DNA from 2 places in the Evansella cellulosilytica DSM 2522 genome. Region 1 is predicted to be linked to the other one. Evidence: a T-box and tRNA genes for the amino acid it is inferred to sense, from the RefSeq annotation. Region 1 holds a T-box; the other holds one or more tRNA genes.
The links. The T-box of region 1 lies ahead of leuS (leucine--tRNA ligase). A T-box ahead of a tRNA ligase gene usually reads a tRNA of that ligase, here a tRNA-Leu.
Positions count from the first base shown of each region.

Region 2: it has a tRNA-Leu gene. The T-box ahead of leuS (leucine--tRNA ligase) is inferred to sense a tRNA for this amino acid. The anticodon was not compared.

Region 1 is NC_014829.1:3,529,068-3,533,487, reverse strand. It holds gene ltaE (low-specificity L-threonine aldolase) at 1-31, opposite strand, end outside; gene BCELL_RS16365 (MDR family MFS transporter) at 219-1,427, shown strand; T-box leader at 1,531-1,772, shown strand; gene leuS (leucine--tRNA ligase) at 1,832-4,249, shown strand; gene BCELL_RS16355 (BaiN/RdsA family NAD(P)/FAD-dependent oxidoreductase) at 4,387-4,420, opposite strand, start outside.
Region 2 is NC_014829.1:105,109-109,528, forward strand. It holds rRNA gene BCELL_RS00460 (23S ribosomal RNA) at 1-1,324, shown strand, start outside; rRNA gene rrf (5S ribosomal RNA) at 1,394-1,509, shown strand; tRNA gene BCELL_RS00470 (tRNA-Val) at 1,518-1,593, shown strand; tRNA gene BCELL_RS00475 (tRNA-Thr) at 1,599-1,674, shown strand; tRNA gene BCELL_RS00480 (tRNA-Lys) at 1,693-1,768, shown strand; tRNA gene BCELL_RS00485 (tRNA-Leu) at 1,783-1,867, shown strand; tRNA gene BCELL_RS00490 (tRNA-Gly) at 1,916-1,990, shown strand; tRNA gene BCELL_RS00495 (tRNA-Leu) at 2,016-2,104, shown strand; tRNA gene BCELL_RS00500 (tRNA-Arg) at 2,108-2,184, shown strand; tRNA gene BCELL_RS00505 (tRNA-Pro) at 2,249-2,325, shown strand; tRNA gene BCELL_RS00510 (tRNA-Ala) at 2,333-2,408, shown strand; rRNA gene BCELL_RS00515 (16S ribosomal RNA) at 2,561-4,115, shown strand.

The DNA.
Region 1 (4,420 bases):
TCGTTACTGTATCACTTCTTAAATCGATCATTATCGTCCCACACTTTCCGTTATTATCTGTAAAACATCCTACCATACATTCGTAAATATACACCAGTATGTTTAAAAGGAAAGAGGGGTAACAGACATTAAGGTAAAAATCTAGTATTGATAAAAGATCTAACATCGACTAAAATTTACTTAGTATTACGAAATAAGGAGGGCGCTTTATGCCTAAAATGCCTAAGGCCATCTGGATTCTCGTTATTGGAATGGCAATCAACGTGACAGGGGCTTCTTTTTTATGGCCTTTAAATACAATATATATTAACCAAGTACTTGGACAGTCATTGACAGTTGCAGGTACTGTTCTTATGTTTAATGGATTATCAGGTATTATCGGTAACTTAATTGGTGGCAAGCTTTTCGATAAAATTGGCGGTTATCGTACTATTTCAATTGGGCTTACAATTACAATGACTAGTGCATTTCTTTTAGCATTCTTCCATTACTCCTTTATTGCTTACATTATCTTTCTCATGGGCTTAGGCTTTGGAGCAGGTTTAATGGTTCCATGTATGTATGCAATGGCTGGTGCAATTTGGCCAGAAGGGGGCAGGCGTCCCTTTAATGCGATCTATGTTGCACAAAATGTAGGGGTCGCTGCTGGTTCAGCGATTGGTGGCTTTTTAGCAAGCTATCGCTTTGATCTCGTTTTCTTCGGTAACGGAATGATGTATGTTGGGTTTTTCCTCCTAGCATTTTTTGCGATTCGTCATATTAAAGTAGAACAGGATAGTGCAGCTACGACAAATGTATTTGAGCAAGGTGCAATAATAGAAAATAAAAAACGATTCCATGCATTACTCATGTTGTGTTTTGGTTTTCTTATTTGCTGGGTGGCATATGCACAGTGGGCATCCACTGTTTCTGTTCATACGCAAAACCTAGACATCCCACTTACGCAATACAGTTTATTATGGACAATAAATGGGTGTATGATTGTTTTTTGTCAGCCTATTATTAAATACTTTATAAATCGATTTGTTCATTCTTTAAAATCACAGATTTATGTAGGATTAGCAATCTTTATGGGTTCATACTTAGTGTTATCCCAAGCAGAGGTATTCACAGCCTTTTTAGCAGCTATGATTATATTAACGATAGGTGAGATGTTCGTATGGCCTGCGATACCAACAATCGCTCATCAGCTAGCACCAAAAGGAAAAGCAGGATTTTATCAAGGGATCGTGAATAGTGTAGGAACAGGTGGCCGTGTTATCGGTCCGTTATTTGGCGGCTTTTTAGCAGATATGTTTGGAATGGCAATTTTATTTTACGTCATAGCCTTTATGTTCGTTATTCCATTTATAACAACACTCATATTTGATCGAAAAATAGCAAATACGACGTTTTCAAGAAAAAAAGTAGAATCATCTGCATCATAAAAAGTTTAAAATTGAAAAAATAGGTAAATGATATTCGTAGAATGCTTGACACTACAGTGTTGGATGCATACAATAACAATAATTAAAACTATTTGAATATAGTCGAAAGATGACGACAAGGACTAGTAGTCAACGAACACGTTTTCAGAGAGTTAACGGGTGGTGGAAGTTAACCGTGGAATTTGATGAACTCGCCTTGGAATTGTAAAGAGGAACAGAGTATCACAATATCTCATTACTCTTTAACGAATAACCTACGTTACAGGTCAAAGAGAGCGGCTATTTGCTTTTTCACCGCTAACGTGGGTGGTACCGCGGGAAGGATTTCAACCTCTCGTCCCTGTTTTACGCTAGGGATGGGAGGTTTTTTGTCATCTTAAGATGTATAATGGGAGGTTTTGGCGATGGCTTTTGACCATCAGTTCGTAGAGCAGAAGTGGCAAAAAGTTTGGGAAGAAAACAAAACATTTAAAGTTGAGGAGAACACAACGAAAGAGAATTTTTATGCGCTAGACATGTTTCCGTACCCTTCAGGATCTGGACTTCATGTAGGACACCCTGAAGGTTATACTGCAACGGATATTCTTTCAAGAATGCGCCGTATGCAAGGGTACAATGTACTTCATCCAATGGGGTGGGATGCGTTCGGACTTCCAGCAGAGCAATATGCATTAGATACTGGAAATCATCCAAATGAATTTACAGTGAAGAACATTGATGTATTTCGAAAGCAAATTAAAGCACTTGGTTTTTCCTACGATTGGGACCGAGAAGTAAATACGACGGATGAAAGCTATTATAAGTGGACGCAATGGATATTCTTAAAGCTTTATGAGAAAGGACTTGCGTATGTAGATGAAGTAGCAGTAAATTGGTGCCCAGCGCTCGGGACAGTATTGGCTAACGAAGAGGTCATCGATGGAAAAAGTGAACGCGGAGGTCATCCTGTAGAGCGTCGCCCTATGAAGCAATGGATGCTACGCATTACTGCTTATGCAGATCGTTTACTTGAGGATCTAGAAGAACTCGATTGGCCGGAGAGCTTAAAGGATATGCAGCGCAACTGGATCGGACGTTCGGAAGGTGCAGATGTAACATTTGATGTTGAAGGCGTCGATAATACAATTACTGTTTTCACTACAAGACCAGATACACTATATGGCGCAACATACATCGTACTAGCACCAGAGCATAAGCTAGTTGAAAGAATTGTAACACCAGAGCAATTCGAGGCTGTTGATGAATATCAAAAGAAGGTAGCAACAAAAAGTGATTTAGAAAGAACGGAGCTTGCTAAAGACAAAACCGGTGTTTTCACTGGTGCTTATGCGATACACCCAGTTAGTGGAGAAAAGCTACCAATCTGGATTGCTGACTATGTACTCGTAAACTACGGAACAGGTGCAATTATGGCTGTACCGGGCCATGATGAAAGAGACTACGAATTTGCACAAGCATTTGATCTTCCAATCGTTGAAGTAGTTTCTGGGGGTGACCTTTCTAAAGAGGCATATACTGGCGATGGTCCGCATGTTAACTCGGATTTCCTAAACGGGCTTGATAAGGAAGAAGCCATTAGCAAAATGATCGAATGGTTAGAAAATAACAACCGTGGAGAAAGAAAGGTAACATATCGCCTTCGTGATTGGCTATTTAGTAGACAACGTTATTGGGGTGAGCCAATTCCAATCATTCACTTTGAAGACGGTACGATGAAGGCTGTACCTGAGGAGGAGCTACCTTTAACACTCCCAGAATTGGAAGAGTTTAAGCCATCTGGAGAAGGCGAATCTCCGTTAGCGAATGCAACCGATTGGTTATATGTAACAGATCCTGAAACTGGTAAAAAAGGTCGACGTGAAACGAACACGATGCCACAATGGGCAGGAAGCTGTTGGTACTATTTACGTTATATTGATCCACATAATGACGAAGCACTTGCGGATCCTGAATTATTGAAAAAGTGGTTGCCAGTAGATATTTACATTGGCGGAGCTGAGCACGCTGTTCTCCATTTACTTTATGCACGGTTCTGGCATAAATTTCTTTACGATATTGGTGTTGTTCCAACGAAGGAGCCATTCCAAAAGCTATATAACCAAGGAATGATTCTTGGTGAAGGAAATGAAAAAATGAGTAAGTCTAAAGGAAATGTTGTGAATCCTGATGATATCATTAAAAGCCATGGTGCGGATACATTAAGGTTATATGAAATGTTTATGGGGCCATTGGATGCATCGATAGCATGGAGCACAAATGGTTTAGACGGTGCACGCCGTTTCCTTGATCGTGTTTGGCGATTAATTGTATCTGATAATGGAGAGCTAAATCACGCCATTGTTGATAAAGAGGGATCTGCACATATGACACGGGCGTACCATCAAACTGTAAAAAAAGTAACAGAGGACTTTGAAGGATTACGTTTTAATACAGGAATTTCACAAATGATGGTATTTGTAAATGAGGCATACAAACAAGAGGAATTATGTAAGTCTCATATTGAAGGATTTGTGAAATTACTTTCACCAGTAGCTCCGCATATTAGTGAAGAGCTTTGGAGTAAGCTTGGACATGAAGAAACAATTGCATATGCTACGTGGCCAATATATGATGAGTCATTGTTAGTAGAGAATGAAGTAGAAATTGTTGTCCAAGTTAATGGTAAGGTGCGTTCGAAGCTTGTTATCGCTAAAGACGCAAGTCGTGAAGACATGGAGCAAAAAGCAGTTGAAATTGATAAAGTAAAAGAAGAAATTGAAGGGAAAACAGTTCGAAAGGTTATTGCAGTACCTGGAAAACTTGTCAATATTGTAGCTAACTAAGGTTGAATCAAAAACGATAGAAAAGTCTTGGCAAAATAAACTAATACCTAGCTTGCAATGAAGTTAGGTATTAGTGTTTTGCTATATATATTGTGTTAAGTACTTAATAGGGTTAATGTCAACCTATTAGTCAGTCTCTATTCCCACATATTCATTGCGGCAGCTTGTCCT
Region 2 (4,420 bases), 1.3 Mb from region 1:
CACTGCCAAGAAAAGCCTCTAGCGAGGTGACTGGTGCCCGTACCGCAAACCGACACAGGTAGGCGGGAAGAGAATTCTAAGACGCGCGGGAGAACTCTCGTTAAGGAACTCGGCAAAATGACCCCGTAACTTCGGGAGAAGGGGTGCTCTATTAGGGTGTATGCCCGAGAGAGCCGCAGTGAATAGGCCCAAACGACTGTTTATCAAAAACACAGGTCTCTGCCAAGCCGTAAGGCGAAGTATAGGGGCTGACACCTGCCCGGTGCTGGAAGGTTAAGAGGAGGGGTTATCCTTCGGGAGAAGCTCTGAATTGAAGCCCCAGTAAACGGCGGCCGTAACTATAACGGTCCTAAGGTAGCGAAATTCCTTGTCGGGTAAGTTCCGACCCGCACGAAAGGTGCAACGATTTGGGCACTGTCTCAACGAGAGACCCGGTGAAATTATATTACCTGTGAAGATGCAGGTTACCTGCGACAGGACGGAAAGACCCCATGGAGCTTTACTGTAGCTTGATATTGGATTTTGGTACAACTTGTACAGGATAGGTAGGAGCCTTGGAAGCCGGAGCGCTAGCTTCGGTGGAGGCGTCGGTGGGATACTACCCTGGTTGTACTGGAATTCTAACCTCGGTCCGTAATCCGGATCAGGGACAGTGTCAGGTGGGCAGTTTGACTGGGGCGGTCGCCTCCTAAAAAGTAACGGAGGCGCCCAAAGGTTCCCTCAGAATGGTTGGAAATCATTCGTAGAGTGCAAAGGCATAAGGGAGCTTGACTGCGAGACATACAGGTCGAGCAGGGACGAAAGTCGGGCTTAGTGATCCGGCGGCACCGTATGGAAGGGCCGTCGCTCAACGGATAAAAGCTACCCTGGGGATAACAGGCTAATCTCCCCCAAGAGTCCACATCGACGGGGAGGTTTGGCACCTCGATGTCGGCTCATCGCATCCTGGGGCTGAAGTAGGTCCCAAGGGTTGGGCTGTTCGCCCATTAAAGCGGTACGCGAGCTGGGTTCAGAACGTCGTGAGACAGTTCGGTCCCTATCCGTCGCAGGCGTAGGAAATTTGAGAGGAGCTGTCCTTAGTACGAGAGGACCGGGATGGACACACCGCTGGTGTACCAGTTGTTCCGCCAGGAGCATAGCTGGGTAGCTACGTGTGGAAGGGATAAGTGCTGAAAGCATCTAAGCATGAAGCCCCCCTCAAGATGAGATTTCCCATCACGTAAGTGAGTAAGATCCCTCAGAGATGATGAGGTTGATAGGTCTCATGTGGAAGCATGGCGACATGTGAAGCTGAGAGATACTAATCGATCGAGGGCTTAACCAAACTTTATTAAGACGATCATTTAATCAGATAATGTTATCTAGTTTTGAGAGGATAAACTCTCATAAAAAGTCCAGTGACGATAGCGGAGAGGTCACACCCGTTCCCATGCCGAACACGGTAGTTAAGCTCTCCAGCGCCGATGATAGTTGGGGGTTTCCCCCTGTGAAAGTAGGACGTTGCTGGGCAGGTAAATGGAGGATTAGCTCAGCTGGGAGAGCACCTGCCTTACAAGCAGGGGGTCGGCGGTTCGATCCCGTCATCCTCCACCATTTATGCTGGCCTAGCTCAATTGGTAGAGCAACTGACTTGTAATCAGTAGGTTGGGGGTTCAAGTCCTCTGGCCAGCACCATATTCATTCCTTTTATAGGAGCCATTAGCTCAGTTGGTAGAGCATCTGACTTTTAATCAGAGGGTCGAAGGTTCGAGTCCTTCATGGCTCACCATTTTAAAATTGTTTGCGGGTGTGGCGGAACTGGCAGACGCGCTAGACTTAGGATCTAGTGCCTTCGGGCGTGGGGGTTCGACTCCCTTCACCCGCACCAAACGATTTTAAAAAATATATAATTAGTCCGTTATTAACTTATTTATTTGCGGGAGTAGTTCAGTGGTAGAACACCACCTTGCCAAGGTGGGGGTCGCGAGTTCGAATCTCGTCTTCCGCTCCAGTAATTTAAGTTTGTAATTCGTCTAGCCGGGGTGGTGGAATTGGCAGACACACAGGACTTAAAATCCTGCGGTAGGTGACTATCGTGCCGGTTCAAGTCCGGCCCTCGGCACCATAAGCGCCCGTAGCTCAATTGGATAGAGCGTTTGACTACGGATCAAAAGGTTAGGGGTTCGACTCCTCTCGGGCGCGCCATAATAAATTATACATGCACTAATCCCTTTATCTTTAGTATAGTGTTTGTAGATAGTTTAAATAACGGGAAGTGGCTCAGCTTGGTAGAGCACCTGGTTTGGGACCAGGGGGTCGCAGGTTCAAATCCTGTCTTCCCGACCATCTTTTTGGGGCCTTAGCTCAGCTGGGAGAGCGCCTGCCTTGCACGCAGGAGGTCAGCGGTTCGATCCCGCTAGGCTCCACCAATATTATTGATCTTTGAAAACTAAACAAAAAGCCAAGCGAAGTGGGATAGACACATTAGTCGTATATACGATTGATGAAAGGATATCCCGTCAATAAGATTTATAAATTAGCCAAAATTTAGCTTGATGTCAGAGACATCGAACTCAACAATTTTTTGGAGAGTTTGATCCTGGCTCAGGACGAACGCTGGCGGCGTGCCTAATACATGCAAGTCGAGCGGATCAAATAAGAGCTTGCTCTTATGAGATTAGCGGCGGACGGGTGAGTAACACGTGGGCAACCTGCCTTACAGACTGGGATAACTCCGGGAAACCGAAGCTAATACCGGATGATCAACGGAACCGCATGGTTCTATTGTAAAAGTTGGGAGTAATCCTAACACTGTGAGATGGGCCCGCGGCGCATTAGCTAGTTGGTGAGGTAATGGCTCACCAAGGCAACGATGCGTAGCCGACCTGAGAGGGTGATCGGCCACACTGGAACTGAGACACGGTCCAGACTCCTACGGGAGGCAGCAGTAGGGAATCATCCGCAATGGGCGAAAGCCTGACGGTGCAACGCCGCGTGAACGATGAAGGTCTTCGGATTGTAAAGTTCTGTTGTTAGGGAAGAACAAGTGCCATTCAAATAGGTTGGCACCTTGACGGTACCTAACCAGAAAGCCCCGGCTAACTACGTGCCAGCAGCCGCGGTAATACGTAGGGGGCAAGCGTTGTCCGGAATTATTGGGCGTAAAGCGCGCGCAGGCGGTCTCTTAAGTCTGATGTGAAAGCCCACGGCTCAACCGTGGAGGGTCATTGGAAACTGGGGGACTTGAGTGTAGGAGAGGAAAGTGGAATTCCACGTGTAGCGGTGAAATGCGTAGATATGTGGAGGAACACCAGTGGCGAAGGCGACTTTCTGGCCTACAACTGACGCTGAGGCGCGAAAGCGTGGGGAGCAAACAGGATTAGATACCCTGGTAGTCCACGCCGTAAACGATGAGTGCTAGGTGTTAGGGGTTTCGATACCCTTAGTGCCGCAGTTAACACATTAAGCACTCCGCCTGGGGAGTACGGCCGCAAGGCTGAAACTCAAAGGAATTGACGGGGGCCCGCACAAGCAGTGGAGCATGTGGTTTAATTCGAAGCAACGCGAAGAACCTTACCAGGTCTTGACATCCTCTGACACTCCTAGAGATAGGACGTTCCCCTTCGGGGGACAGAGTGACAGGTGGTGCATGGTTGTCGTCAGCTCGTGTCGTGAGATGTTGGGTTAAGTCCCGCAACGAGCGCAACCCTTGATCTTAGTTGCCAGCATTCAGTTGGGCACTCTAAGGTGACTGCCGGTGACAAACCGGAGGAAGGTGGGGATGACGTCAAATCATCATGCCCCTTATGACCTGGGCTACACACGTGCTACAATGGGTGGTACAAAGGGCAGCAAAGCCGCGAGGCCGAGCGAATCCCATAAAGCCACTCTCAGTTCGGATTGCAGGCTGCAACTCGCCTGCATGAAGCCGGAATTGCTAGTAATCGCGGATCAGCATGCCGCGGTGAATACGTTCCCGGGCCTTGTACACACCGCCCGTCACACCACGAGAGTTTGTAACACCCGAAGTCGGTGAGGTAACCTTTTGGAGCCAGCCGCCGAAGGTGGGACAGATGATTGGGGTGAAGTCGTAACAAGGTATCCCTACCGGAAGGTGGGGATGGATCACCTCCTTTCTAAGGAGCAGTTATTTTCTACAACAACTGTAGAAACATAAAGCTCATTACTTTCGAACTTCGCTTTGGACTTTTTGTTTAGTTTTGAGAGGTCATACTCTCAAAATAAAGTCGTTGTGCTCGCTGAACGCTAACGCGTATCAGCTCAAAAGACAGCACAACTACTTGATTATCGCACACTTGCGTGGTGCGATTTGTCCTTTGAAAACTAGATAACAAAAACTGATTTAAATGATCACCAGTAGATATCAATAGAAGTCTATTCTTCTAACGAAATCAACTGTGTGTCTTAGTTAAGGCGAATG